Regions from separate parts of the Marinobacter sp. AN1 genome, predicted to be linked through region 2. Evidence: predicted binding sites of a transcription regulator. Region 2 holds the regulator's gene; the other holds the start of a gene.
The links. Region 2 encodes sigma-54, which starts transcription at its own class of promoters, with help from an activator protein. Its sites were predicted from a motif close to ANTGGCATNNANNTTGCTNT; they were not measured.

Region 1: the regulator sigma-54 is predicted to act here: its motif matches at 3,200-3,219, upstream of LJ360_RS03700 (PEP-CTERM sorting domain-containing protein).

The regions. Positions count from the first base shown of each region.
Region 1 is NZ_CP110342.1:818,050-825,210, reverse strand. Features, by position in the region: gene istA (IS21 family transposase) at 1-448, shown strand, start outside; gene istB (IS21-like element ISSpu5 family helper ATPase IstB) at 461-1,216, shown strand; partial or broken gene LJ360_RS03705 (ISL3 family transposase) at 1,323-2,159, shown strand; gene LJ360_RS03700 (PEP-CTERM sorting domain-containing protein) at 2,464-3,165, opposite strand; gene LJ360_RS03695 (PEP-CTERM sorting domain-containing protein) at 3,743-4,399, shown strand; gene LJ360_RS03690 (methyl-accepting chemotaxis protein) at 4,886-6,778, shown strand; gene LJ360_RS03685 (S-(hydroxymethyl)glutathione dehydrogenase/class III alcohol dehydrogenase) at 6,918-7,161, shown strand, end outside.
Region 2 is NZ_CP110342.1:1,485,888-1,493,048, forward strand. Features, by position in the region: gene LJ360_RS06740 (carbon-nitrogen hydrolase family protein) at 1-804, shown strand, start outside; gene yjgA (ribosome biogenesis factor YjgA) at 810-1,346, opposite strand; gene LJ360_RS06750 (HPr family phosphocarrier protein) at 1,350-1,619, opposite strand; gene rapZ (RNase adapter RapZ) at 1,616-2,506, opposite strand; gene ptsN (PTS IIA-like nitrogen regulatory protein PtsN) at 2,570-3,037, opposite strand; gene hpf (ribosome hibernation promoting factor) at 3,131-3,439, opposite strand; gene LJ360_RS06770 (RNA polymerase factor sigma-54) at 3,469-4,986, opposite strand; gene lptB (LPS export ABC transporter ATP-binding protein) at 5,225-5,950, opposite strand; gene lptA (lipopolysaccharide transport periplasmic protein LptA) at 6,000-6,494, opposite strand; gene lptC (LPS export ABC transporter periplasmic protein LptC) at 6,478-7,098, opposite strand; gene LJ360_RS06790 (KdsC family phosphatase) at 7,095-7,161, opposite strand, start outside.

The DNA of each region.
Region 1 (7,161 bases), 670 kb from region 2:
CACCCACAACACCATCGAGTGCTTTTACCGGGGCAACCGGATCGCCAGTCACCGGCGTTCCGACCAGAAGGGACGGCACACCACCATCGCCGCGCACATGCCCGAATCCCATCGCCAGGCTGGTGAGTGGTCGCCGGAACGGCTGATCGCCTGGGCAGCCAAGACCGGACCGGCGACGGAGAAGCTTATCCGCACCGCACTGGGTGCCCGCAAGCACCCACAGCAGGCTTACCGCTCCTGCCTGGGCATTCTCCGGTTGGGTCAGAGCTACGGCGAGTCCCGGCTGGAGGCCGCCTGCCAGCGCGCCCTGATGCTGGGCAGCTGCCGCTACAAGAGCATCGAATCCATCCTCAAGCATCGCCTGGATCAGCAGCCCCTGGAAGAGCAACAGGAGCTGGCCTTACCCGACACTCACGACAACATCCGTGGCCCCGCCTACTACCACTGAAGGACCTCTGACATGCTGAAACATCCCACACTGGACAAGCTCCACGCCCTCAAACTGACCGGCATGGCCGCCGCCCTGGCGGATCAGTCGGCCACTCCCGACATCACCGATCTGAGCTTCGAGGAGCGCCTCGGGCTGCTCGTGGACCGGGAAATGACCGAGCGAGATAACCGGCGCATGAGCAGCCGGTTGCGCCGTGCCAAGCTGCGACACACGGCCATCCTCGAAGACATTGACTACCGGAACTCACGCGGCCTAGACAAGGGGCTTGTACAGTCCCTGGCTGGCTGCCAGTGGGTCAAAGAACACCTGAACGTGCTCATCACTGGTCCCACCGGGGTTGGCAAAACCTGGCTGGCCTGTGCACTGGCACACAAGGCCTGCCGGGAAGGCTACACCGCACAGTACGTGCGCCTGACCCGACTGATGCGGGAGCTGACCATTGCCAAGGGCGACGGCCAATACTCAAAACTCCTGACAAGTCTGGCCAAGGTCGACGTGCTGATCCTGGATGACTGGGGGCTGATGAAGCTGAGCGCGGAGAACCGAAGGGACTTGCTGGAGGTGCTGGAAGACCGACATGGCCGGCGCTCCACTATCGCCACTAGCCAATTACCCATCGAGGAATGGCATGGCGTGATCGGTGACGCCACTCTGGCAGACGCCATTCTGGACCGGCTCGTTCACAACGCCTACAAGATCAGTCTGCGGGGCCAATCCATGCGAAAGCGGCAGGCAAAGTTGACGGACACTACGGCTTCGGAGTAAGAAGAGAAACCCCGCGTCGCTACGCTCCGATGGGTGGCAGCCTTGCTCCGGTCCGGGTGGCAGGCTTCACGTGGAATGGGTGGCAACCTTCGGCGGTTTACGCAGGTTGCATTGGCATACGGTCAAAGCCATTGATCAACATCGGCTTGCCCGTGAGGTTACCGAACCAGACCGCAGCCAGATACATCGCCTGATCATGGACGAATTTGCCCTGTTCAAGGGCCACCGTTACGCCACCGTTGTGATCAATGCCGACACTCAGCAGGTTCTATGGGTTGGTGAAGGTAATAGCCGACAGGCTATACGGCCCTTCTTTGAATGGCTGGGGCCGGAAGCTTGCGCCCAGGTCGAAGCGGTCGCCATGGACATGAACACGGCTATGGACCTGGAAGTCCAGCACCACTGCGTACAGGCCCGTGTTGTTTACGACCTGTTCCATGTCGTGGCCAAGTTCGGTCGGGAAGTGATCGACCGTGTCAGGGTTGATCAGGCGAACCAGCTACGTCATGACAGACCGGCGCGCAAGGTGGTTAAACGAAGTCGCTGGTTGCTGTTGAGGAACCGAGGCAACCTCAAGGCCGAACAGGCTGTGAAGCTGGAAGAGTTGCTGCAAGCCAACCAGCCCTTGATGACCGTTTACCTGCTGAAAGACCAACTCAAAGAACTGTGGTATGCCCCGTCTGAAGCCGAGGCCAGACGGCGCTGGAACGAATGGTTGGAGTTGGCCATGAGCAGTGGGCTGGCGCCCGTGCAGCAGTTTGCTCGGCGCCTTAAAGGCTACGTAGAGGGGATCGTTGCCAGTGCGACCTACCGCCTGAACACCAGCGTCCTGGAAGGCATGAACAACAAGATCAAGGTGATCAAGAGGATGGCGTATGGCTACCGGGATAACGGCTACTTCTTCTTAAAGATAAAAGCAGCGTTTCCCGGTAAAGCGCGATGAACCTTTTTTTATGGCTAGACAGAATGGCACCCGTCAGGTGTCAACAGAGTGCATTTCGCCCGTTGCGGCTGAGAAAACCTTAAAATACTGTCCGGGATTAGTTGACCACTACACATTCGGGAAAATCTGGATTTTAGAGCTGAATTCTTGAAACAACCTGCACCACTTTTTGGGCGTAGGTGAGAGGCATTGATAAACCCACCTCAGGCAAAGCCTATCTAACGGTCAACTGCTACTCGCGACCGTCAGATTCCAAAGGCGCTCTTCCCTGAGCCAAATGTTTCTAAGGGGACCTATCCTTTGTTTACACCGAGAACCTACGGCGGGCAGCACCGAGGCCAAGGAGGCCAAGACCTAGAAGCCCCAAAGTTCCCGGCTCTGGAACTGAACTCGTGAAGTTATCGAAGCCGAGGCCGACACCAAACTCTTTAGTACCGGCAAATTCGAAATTGATCTGATCGAAGACCGCACCATTGAGTTCGAAAAACCAGGGCAAACCGTCCCTTGATAAAGTTCCGTTGTTGAATCCTTCTGGGCTTGCTACTGACAGAACCTCGCTACCATTGTTTAGCGCAACCACGTTCCACTTCTCGGTTCCCTGGCCGGTGTTGCCATCAATATCCCAAATCTCACCGGAAGCGCCGGTAACGATCCCATCATAGAAAATGGAAAGGAAGATTGACCCGCTGCCTCGCTGGCCAATTTCTCCCTCGGTGCGAACGAACCAATTGCCCAGGCCCGGAGTTCCATTCGAAAGATCTACATCCGGCGATGAAACCTGGTCGGTTATGAAACCCTGTGGGTTGGCGTCGTCTCCACCTGATGCCTCGATGAAGCCTCCAGAAAACACCACGCCATTGGTACCTTGGTATTCATTAGTTATCGCATCGTTATCAAGGAGGCTCCGAGCATTTGCATCCTCAAAATCTATGAAGCTGGCAGCTGCGGACCCAGACGTAAGGATCGCAATCGCAGCACCAAGTCCTGTCATCTTACGAATCATCATGAAACTCCTTCTTGGGGTTGACTCGCCGTACTAGAAAGCAAAATTCCAACCAACAAAAAATATCGTCTATATTTCATGATGTTAAAAACAAAACCACCAATGAAAGACTGCCTTATGTAAAGAAACCCGACACTTCCCTAAAGAGCATCAATCTTTACAGAGCGGGAGGAGACAACAAACGGAGACCGATATACCCTCGCTTTGCAGCGTGTCCCGCACTGTTCCCCGCATTCCAGCCAGGGCAAAATCGCGACAAGAGAGCCACTTAGAGAAGCCAAATGGTAAAAACGGAACCTACATTGCTCAGGACTGACTGTCGTTCGCCCAGACATACAAATAAAAATGGCCCTGAGCAGGCCAACCTCAAAAGCCTCTCAATTACGTCGGTTATATTTACACATCTGACTCCAGCGCATAGCCAGTAAAAAGAAACCTTCAATAAATTCAGCTTGATAAGTCGGGCCGGCTTGAAATTTGCAAAAGGGCGAACGACTCGCTCCAGAAAGTTATCTCTGCATCATTTGATGTGGCATGGGGTTCTGTTTCCAAAAACGTTAGTGATTTGAGGTATCAAAAAATGAAGAAGCGAATACTTTTAGGCATTGCTGCCGCAGCAATCTCCGCTCAACCGGCATCCGCTGCTCTAATCAGTTGGACAGACTGGACATCCGCCACGAACGGTGCAGCAGGCTCAGCTTCGGGCACTATGGGAAGTGTCTCGGTTGAATATTCGGGTGACGTGAATTTTGCACAGCTGGGCACCGGTACGAATTATTGGACGGAGGGCACACCGGCACCCTATACCGCCAGCAGCTTTGTCGACAATGCGCCGACAGCATCTGAAATGATCGCTATGAGCCGTTCTGGAATCACAAACACAATCACCTTCTCCTCCGCCGTCGTAAATCCGATTTTCGCTATAGTCAGCCAGGGCCGGAATAGTCTTCCAGTAAGCTATGATTTCGACAGGCCCTTCACAGTGCTCAGCGAAGGTGAAGGATATTGGGGGAACGGGACGTATACGGTATCAGGCGGTGACATCCTCACCGGCAATGAATTCCATGGTGCCATTCAGTTTCAAGGGATCGTCAATTCGCTGAGCTGGGAAGCCGATCCAGAAGAGTTCTGGCATGGCTTCACTGTAGGAGTTGCAGCCGTTCCGGAGCCAGGGACCCTCGCTCTACTCACTTTGGGCCTTGCAGGACTTGTAACGGTGCGCTCCCGTAGCAGCTGAAAGCTGCTTCGTCATGGCCATTGAGAACGGCTTTACGGTCTCAATGGCCATAGTAAGCGCACACTCGATTGGAAAGCCATTGATCCTATAAAGATTTTACTTGATCGTTGCCTGAATGATGACCGTCATCACCCAAAGGAATACCTTTCAGCGTGATAGTTCATGGAGAATGCGCGTTTCCTCGGCATCGGCAAACTGCGTCAAGACTTGGTGAATCAATGGCAGATATCCAATACCGTTCATAGCTGTTGTTCTCCCTGTAACAGTCAACGATTCTTGCTTGTGCGACTGGCATTGTAGTCCCAGTCAGTAAGCCGTGACTATTTGAGATCGCATTTCAATCAGCTTCCTGCCCCGGCTAACCGTCACCATGCCCCTCCACCCGGAAACACTTCGTAACCAAACTGTTTCAAGAAATACACCTTGGCGCCGTTACGTTTCATTATAGTGAGCATCATTTACAACAACAGTGTCTGGAGTACCCCTGTGAAGCGTTTGCTTTCCCTGTCGTGGCGACAGAAGTTCGGGTTGTTGATTGCAGCAACCCTGATCGGGCTGGTTTTGGTAGCCCTGGCGGCCTTGCGTGGCCTCGACCAGGTGTCGGAGTCCTATGAGGACCGTTCCTCGGCCAACCGGTATCAGAATGCATCACTCACCCTGTGGGGCGAGTGGCTGCGGGTTGAGACGCTGAGTAACGACCTGGAGGCGGCCGAGGTGGATCAGTACCAGCAACAGCTGGATGCACTGGAGAACCAGGCGGCGCAGTTGGTAGCCCAGGCAGGGGCGATCTCCGATGAGGGCATACAGGCAACAGCCACCGAAATTCGCGAGCAGGTGTCTGCCTATGTCGCCTTGCGTCGCCAGTGGCTTGAGCAGCGCCAGGCCCTGGGCCTGAATCCATCGTCAGGGATCCATGGCGAGCTGACCAAGGCCATGGATGAAGGACTACGCCAGATCAGTATCTCGATCATGAACGACGATATCGAGCTGGCCATGACCACCTACTCGGACTATCTGAACAACTTCACTCCGGAATCCGCTGAGCAGACTCACCAGGCCATCGATGGTATGGAGGAAACCATCACCAACATGGACTGGGGAGACAATGACCTGGGGCTGGCGGTAAAAGCGTTTGCCGGAGCCTTCGAGCGGGCGGAAGACCAGATCAACGCCATTATCGGGACGGAGCAACAGCTGGCCTCTCTGGGAAGTGAGCTGGAAGCGGTCATCGAACGCCAGAACCAGTCGCTGGAAACCGGACTTGTCGCCAGCACCACTGCCCGTGCTGAACAGGCCAGGGACGCCTCGGCGTGGCTGGTTATTATCGTATCCGGCGTGGTACTGGTGGTACTGGTGGTCACCCTCACCCAGGCGTCCCGCACCCTGGTCGGGCGGCTCAAGGATGCCGCCACGCTGCTGTCACGGGTCGCTGCTGGTGATCTCAGTGAGCGCCTGCAGATCGGCCGCAACCCCAATGACGAGTTCAATGCCCTTGGTGGTGCGTCCAACCAGATGGTAGACGATGTCTCCGGTGTTATCCGTGAGGTGCTCGACGGCAACCGGGACTTGGCCCGCCTGCAGGATGAACTGCAGCAACTGGTCCGCCAGATGAGCAGCAACAGCGAGCAGGTGGAAGCCCAGACCGAACAGGCCGCCGCCGCGGTGCAGGAAATTTCCCATACAGCTTCAGACATCGCCAAGCTGACCAATACCGTTAACCAGTCCACCCAGCAGGCCAGTGAGGCCGCCAGCCATGGCGCCACGGTGGTACGCAGCAATGGCGAGATCATGCAGGACCTGTCGGGCAAGATCCGCCAGACCCATGAGCAGGTGAAGAGCCTGAGCAAGACCGGCGAGAAGGTAAACACCATCGTCGACACCATCAATGGCCTGGCCGAACAGACCAACCTGCTGGCCCTTAATGCTGCCATCGAGGCGGCCCGTGCCGGCGAAGCTGGCCGGGGCTTCTCGGTAGTGGCAGACGAAGTACGCTCCCTTGCGGAAAAAACCGTCTCTGCCACCGCCGGCATCGCCGATATCGTCGACGCCCTTAACCGGGAAACCCGTGAAATCGGCGCTTTGATGGAACAGGGCCTGCAGCAGGCAAACTCCGGTGAGGAGAGTGCCGGCGAGGCAGTCGTGGTCATTGAGAAGATCACCCAGTCGATCCAGTCGCTGGCCAGCGACATGGAGCAAGTGGTGTCCTCCGTTGAGGGTATCTCCACCACCACGGAGGAGATCGCCCAGAAGGTTGAGCACATCCACGGCAGCGCCCTGGAGTCCCGCACCATCCGTGGCCACCTGGAAGACCATACCCGGGCGCTGGGGGACTGTTCCGAGTCCCTGAACCAGGCGTCTTCGGGTTTCCGCCTGGCCTGAACCTGCAGCCGCCGGGGGCCCTTGCCCCGGCGGCCTTCGCTGCTTTTACGGAAATTACTGCCCTTTCAGGTGATACAAAAACGGCTTTCTCCTCTATCCTTGCGGGTAATCCCCAAACTGACGGAAAGAGGAGTCTGACATGATCAAATCCCGAGCCGCCGTAGCGTTCGAACCGAACAAGCCCCTGGAAATCGTGGAAGTGGACGTGGAACCGCCCAAAGAGGGCGAGGTGCTGGTCCGCATCGTTGCCACCGGCGTTTGCCACACTGACGCCTATACCCTTTCAGGCGCCGATCCGGAGGGCATCTTCCCGGCCATCCTCGGCCATGAGGGTGGCGGTATCGTCGAGCAGGTGGGCCCTGGTGTTACCGGGCTTGAGGTGG
Region 2 (7,161 bases):
CAGATGGTCAGCACCCATGATATTGATGACAACCTGCACCAGGCTTCCCTGTTGCTGGCCCAGGCTGGCAAGCAGGGGGCGAGGGTAGCCGTGCTGCCGGAAAACTTTGCCGTGCTGGATACTGCGAATATGCCGGTCCATGGTGGCCGGGAGGTCAGCGTCGATGGCCCGATTCGCCGCTTTCTTTCTGAGCAGGCCCGCAAGCACGGTATCTGGATCGTTGGTGGGTCGCTACCCATTGCGGCCAGGCCTGATGGTAGCCCCCTGGCGAGCAGGGTGAGGGCAAGTTGTATTGTGGTGGATGACAGCGGTGTCGAGGTCGCCCGATACGACAAGGTCCACCTGTTTGATGCCATGGTGGAGGACAGTCAGGGGCAATACCGTGAATCGGATACCTTTGAGCCTGGTGAGCAGCTGGTGACCGTGGATACACCCGCCGGACGGCTGGGCCTGGCGATCTGTTACGACTTGCGGTTCCCGGAGATTTTCCGGCAACTACGGGAGCAGCAGGTGGACTGGATAACCCTGCCAAGCGCCTTTACCTGGCAGACCGGCGACGCCCACTGGCATCCGCTGATTCGTGCCCGGGCCATTGAGAACCAGGTATGGATGGTCGCGCCGGGGCAGGGTGGTCAAAACAGCGAGCGGCGCCGGACCTATGGTCACTCGATGGTTGTGGACCCATGGGGCAAGGTAGTGAAAGAACTTGCCGAAGGCGCTGGCGTGATCACGGCAGAGCTTAATATGGACTATCTGCAGGAAGTGCGCCAGCGGATGCCGGTATGGGAGCACCGCCGGCTCTGACGCTTTCAGGCGGATTTTTCGGATTCGTCGATACACTCCCGCAAATAACGGAACAGCTTCCTGGCCTGGCCAGTATTCTTGCCGGTCTTGACGTCCTTCTGGGCGTTTCGCAGCAGGTTACGCAGGTGCTGCACATCGGTGGCAGGGCATTGCTCAACGAATCCTGATACCGCGGGGTTGCCCTCCTCGATCAGGCGGTCGCGCCAACGTTCGGCCAGGTGGTGACGACGAGTGTGCTCCTCACTGCCTGCGTCAAAGGCCTCTACCGCCCGGCGCAGGGCCTCCGGATCTACTTCGTTGCGAATGACCTTGCCCACGTACTGGAGGTGCCGGCGGCGAGCCTCGTGCTGGTGGATCCGCCGGGATTCCACGATGGCCGCTTTCAGCGTTTCACTCATGGGCAGGCCCGTGAGCTGGTCATCACTGAGGTCCATCATGCGCTTACCCAGATCCTGGAGAGCGTGCATTTCACGCTTCAACTGGGATTTGCTCTTGATGGACTCGTCGTCCTCCGGAACCCGGTTATCTTCCTGTTTGCTCACGTCTTACTCGCCCTCGCCAAAATAGTCGTTGATCAGTGCCTCGAGGGCAGCAATCGCCTGTTGCTCGTCCGGCCCCTCGGCCACCAGTTCTACCTCTGTTCCCTGGCTCGCTGCCAGCATCATCACGGGCATGATGCTCTTGGCATCCACCTGGCGGTTGCCCTTGACCAGTTCCACGCGGCTGTCGTACCGGGACGCGGTTTCGACGAGTTTCGCCGCAGCGCGGGCGTGTAGCCCAAGTTTGTTAATGATGGTGACGGACTGGCGAATCATGGGTTACCACGGTGTTGCGGGTTCAGGTGAGGCAACTCCGTGTGCCGGGTCTGAACCTGGTTGTAGGATTTGCTGAAATAACGGGACAGCTGTTCGCAGACGTACACCGAACGATGCTGGCCGCCGGTGCAGCCAATGGAGATGGTCATATAACTGCGGTTGCTGTTGCTGAACTGGGGCAGCCAGGTTTCCAGGAACCGGGTCAGGTCGTCGATCATCCGGTTGGTCATCGGGTCCGATCCCAGGAAGTCGATCACCGGCTGGTCGACGCCGGTGAAACGGCGCAGCTGGGGATCCCAGTAGGGATTGGGCAGGCAGCGCACATCCAGCACGTAATCAGAGTCCACCGGTACCCCGTGTTTGAAACCGAAAGACTGGAACAGCAGGGCCAGGTCCTGCTCGCTCCGGCCGATAATGCGCTGCTTGACGGTATCCCGTAACTCGTACATGGACAGCTCGGTCGTGTCCAGGTAGAGGTCTGCCAGCTGGGCAATAGGTTCCAGTAATTTCTTTTCGTACCGTATGGCCTCAGTCAGGGAAGTCTGGTCGTCGCTGAGGGGGTGTTTGCGACGGGTGGCGTGGAAACGTTGCAGCAGCGACTGCTCGGTGGCATCCAGGTAGATAATTTCGGTCACGATGCCAGCTTCCATCAGGCGCTGATGGATCGCTTCGAAGTTGGCAATCTCATTGGACAGGTTGCGGGCATCGATACTGACCGCGATATTTTCCAGGCGGCTGCCGGAGGTTCCGGCCATTGCCTCGGTGGTCAGCGGGAACAGCAGGCCAATGGGCAGGTTGTCGATGCAGTAGAAGCCCAGGTCTTCAAGCACGTGGAGTGCGGTACTCTTGCCGGAACCGGAGCGGCCGCTAACGATGATCAGTTTCATGGGACTGGTCCTCTGGTAGCTTTGCCGAAGCCGTTGTGGGCGTCGGGCGACATCCGGACCGGATCAGCGGTTTCCGGTTATCTTCTGATAGAGCCCGTCATTGCTGGTGCAGGCCCGCAGGGCATCGCAGAAACTACGGTCATTGAACTGTTCGGCCAACTGGCTCAGCAGTTCGAGGTGTTCAGAGGTGGCTTCCCGGGGCACGATCAGTGTAAACAACAGGTCTACCGGCTGGTTGTCAATGGCGTCAAAGGCCACGCCTTCTTCCAGCGTTACCAGTGCTCCCACAACCCGGGTGCAACCATCCAGACGACAGTGTGGAATGGCAATACCCTGACCAATACCAGTGCTGCCAAGGCGCTCCCGGGCGATCAGGTTGTTGAAGATCTGGGTTTCGTCGAGTTCCGGGTACTGGCCAGCCACTTTTTCGGAAATGAACTCCAGAATGCGCTTCTTGCTGGTGCCATTAACACGGCACAGCGTCAGTTCCGGCGCCAGGATGTTGTTGATGGTCAAGGTCGAATCGGTCATGGATTCTCATCGGTCCCGATAAAAAAATGCTGCGGTACGAGGTCGTACCGCAGCGTTGTGAGTCAGATTATAGCCGTTACAGTGTCACAATCGTTAGCGGGCCGTGGCTCCGTGCGCCCGATCAACGTTCTTTTCCTTGTGCTTGAGGATCTGGCGGTCAAGTTTGTCTACCAGTGCATCAATAGCAGCGTACATGTCGTCGTTCTCGGCCTTGGCGTGAATTTCGCCGCCTACGACATGCAGGGTGGCCTCTGCAATCTGACGTACCTTCTCCACTTCCAGCGTCACCTGGCAGTTACTGATGTGATCGAAGTGGCGTTCGAGCTTCTGGAATTTTTCGTTGATGTAATCCTTCAGCGAGGGAGTCAGTTCTACGTGATGACCGGAAATGTTCATTTGCATGGGCTTCTCCTGTTTGTCAGACCCTTTGTTCAGACCAGTCGTTTCCGCTCGTTTGAGGGCGGAATGTGCATGGCTTCACGATACTTGGCTACCGTGCGCCTGGCCACCTTTATGCCCTGCTCTCCCAGCATGGTGGCAATCTTGCTGTCGCTGAGCGGCTTTTTCGGGGTTTCTGCCGCGATCAGTTTGCGGATCATGGCACGAATGGCTGTGGAAGAACATTCGCCGCCCTCCTCCGTGCTTACATGACTCGAGAAGAAATACTTCAGCTCGAAGATGCCACGGGGGGTGTGCATGTATTTTTGCGTGGTGACCCGGGAAATGGTGGATTCGTGCATTTCCACGGCCTGGGCGATGTCCGACAGTATCAGCGGTTTCATCGCTTCTTCCCCATGGTCCAGAAAACCCTGCTGATGTTCAACAATTCGTGTCGCGACCTTTAACAGGGTTTCATTACGACTCTGCAGGCTCTTGATAAACCACTTGGCTTCCTGGAGCTGGTCGCGCAGGTAGGTGTTATCAGCGCTGCTGTCCGCCCGGCGTATAAGCGAAGCATAGCTCGTATTGACGCGAATACGCGGTGCAATCTCCGGGTTCAGCTCCACCCGCCAGCGACCATTGTCCTTGCGAACAATTACATCGGGGATGACATAGTCCGGTTCGGACCGGTCCAGTGCATTGCCGGGGTGGGGGTTGAGGGAGGTGATGACGGCCAGCACATCCCTTAGCTGGTCTTCTTTCAGGCGGCTTCGGCGAAGCAGCTGGGCGTAGTCACGGTTGCCCAGCAGGTTGATGTAGTGGGTGATCACCAGCCGGGCCTTGTCCAGCCAGGGGGTGTCCGGGGGTAACTGGTTAAGTTGTATCAGCAGGCATTCCTGGAGATCCCTGGCGAATACGCCCGGGGGGTCAAAGTGCTGCAGGCGGTGGAGTACTGCCTCCACTTCGTCCAGTTCGACGGGGTCGTCATCGGTTTCGTCTTCCAGGCCGGAATGTATGTCTTCCGGCGTGGCCGTCAGGTAGCCCCGTTCATCCACAGCGTCCAGCAGGGCATGGGCAATGGCGCTGTCTCGCTCGCTCAGTGGAGTCAGGTTGAGCTGCCACTCGAGGTGGTCCCGCAGGGTTTCGGCGGCGGGGTTGCGGCTGTCAAAATCCATGTCGTTGTCGTCATCGCCGCGGGAGGCGGGTGCTGGCGCCGACTGGTAAATGTCATCCCAGGCGGTATCCACTGGCAGGTCATCGGGAATGGTGTCACCGCTGTTGTTCTCTGCCGACCAGTCGGATTCCTCCCAGGTGTTGTCCGCTGCGCTTTCGCCCTCAGAGGCGGACACGGATTCATCGCTGCGCTCGTCCCGCTCGTTGTCCCTCTCGGCATCAGAACTTTCCTGGTCGTCGTCCTCGGAGGTTTCCAGCATGGGGTTGGAGTCCAGTGCCTGCTGGATTTCCTGTTGCAGGTCCAGGGTGGACAGCTGGAGCAGACGGATCGCCTGTTGCAGTTGCGGGGTCATTGTGAGGCTCTGACCCATCTTTAACTGTAAGGAGGCTTTCATCACCATGAGTTCACGTCCATCACCCTTCTGAGGTTACCGATAACATGTGTTAGCCCGAAGTTGTCTGATCCAGCTCAAAAAACTGGCAATATCAGGGAAAAATATCAGTGTTACCGGATACTTGGAATTAACAAGCAAGTTCTTTGCCGAGTGTACCCCCTTGCCGCATTGAAGACAATTGCTGCAACCGGCGCCAGTTTACAGATCGGGGCAGGGCGTACCGGAATCGCCGCCGATCTCAGAGCCTGAATTCATCCCCGAGATAGACGTCTTTGACCTGCTGATTGGCCAGGACTTCTTCCGAGGAACCCGAGGCAATAATGTGTCCACTGCTGACGATATACGCCTTTTCGCAGATATCCAGGGTTTCCCGCACGTTATGATCGGTGATCAGCACACCGATGCCCTTGTCCCGCAAGTGGCGGATAATCTGCTTGATGTCACTCACCGAGATCGGGTCCACGCCGGCAAAGGGTTCATCCAGCAGGATGAAGGCTGGTTCCATCGCCAGGGCTCGGGCTATTTCCACTCTGCGACGCTCCCCGCCGGAGAGGGCCATGCCGGCGCTGTCACGGATGTGGGTAATGTGGAATTCCTGCAGCAGCTCTTCCATTTTTTCTTCCCGCTGGCGCCGGTTCAGGTCCTTGCGGGTTTCCAGTATGGCCATGAGGTTGTCGCTCACGGAGAGCTTGCGGAAAACAGAGGCCTCCTGGGGCAGGTAGCCTATACCCTGACGGGCGCGCCCATGCATGGGCAACGGTGTGATGTCCTTGCCGTCTATACTGATGTGGCCGTGGTCCGCCGGCACCAGGCCAACGATCATATAGAAGCAGGTGGTCTTGCCGGCCCCGTTAGGGCCAAGCAGTCCGACGATCTGCCCGCTCTCGATACTCAGGGAGACGTCGATGACGACTTTTTTCTGTTTGTAGCTCTTGGCGAGGTGGTTCGCCTGTAACAATGCCATAGCGAGTGCCGTCAGTTACTGCTGGATGAACTGTTGCCCCTGGGCTGGATCACCATTCGACCCGGCCGGATCCTTCACCGGTTTCAGTGCGGCCTTCACCGGTGACAATCCGGTTGGCCGTGTCGTAGTTGATGATGGCGCCACGGAACTCGTCTTCCCCCTGCTCAACAACGGCCTCTTGCTCAAAGCGAAGCAGGTTCTCACTGGCGGAGTAATGGATCTCCAGCGCTTCGGCGTGGACGGGGCCCTCGGTTGCGGTCGCAGGCCGGTCGTAAGTGGCCGGGCGGCCCCGGGCGTGGATGCGGTCCAGTCCCTCGCTACCCCTGTAAACGTCGACCCGGTCAGCTGTGAGCAGCACGTCACCTTGGCGAACGTCGACATTGCCCCGGTAAATGGCGGTGCCCTGATTGTCGTCCAGGCGGGCGGAGTCCGCAGTGATCCGGATAGGCTCGTCCGAGTTCATGTCGAAAGCGCCAGCCGGCAGAGTGGCAACCAGCGTTACCAGGACAAGCAGGCAGCGCAGCGGGCTACTGACGGGTTTCATAGATTCCCTCAACGGAGTTCTCCAGTTCCAGCACCCGCTCATCGAGCCAGCCGGTCAGGCCGCGGGCATGGGTGATGTTTCCCGGTGATGTCAGGGTGACCGGGCGATCAGTCGTCGCTGTTCGGGAGGCATTATCAATGCGAAGGTATTCGGTAAGCAAGACAGCATCACCCCCGCCTGTACGACGGATCACTTCCACGTCACCCTCCAGGTCCATCACCTCGGCGGCCATATCATACAGGCCGGTGTTTGCGGTGATCAGCCAGCGCAGGTTTGCCTCATGATCATACAGAGTACCGTCAGGGGCCTCCAGAAAGGCCTCTTTACGGTCATCGAACTGTTCAGTCCGGGGACTGGTGAGGACGATTTCGGGTCGCCCGGACGCATCAAAGGAGCGGAAAATACCCTGATTTACAAAGGTGTCAGGCTCGGTTTCGCCCCGCAGGGCAATGGCAGCGGTATCCACAGAGCGGGGGTCATCGCTTTGCCAGAGCATGTAACCGAGCACGACAGCTGCAATGGCCAGGCCCGGATTGCGGACGCGTGGGTGGGCCAGGAAATCCAGCAGACGGATCAGGAGATTGCGATCATCCTGGTCACTCATTCGGTCTCTCCAAGCCAGCGCTGCAGCTCTGAGTCGAGAGTGCCCCGGGCCGCCAGCAGCAGG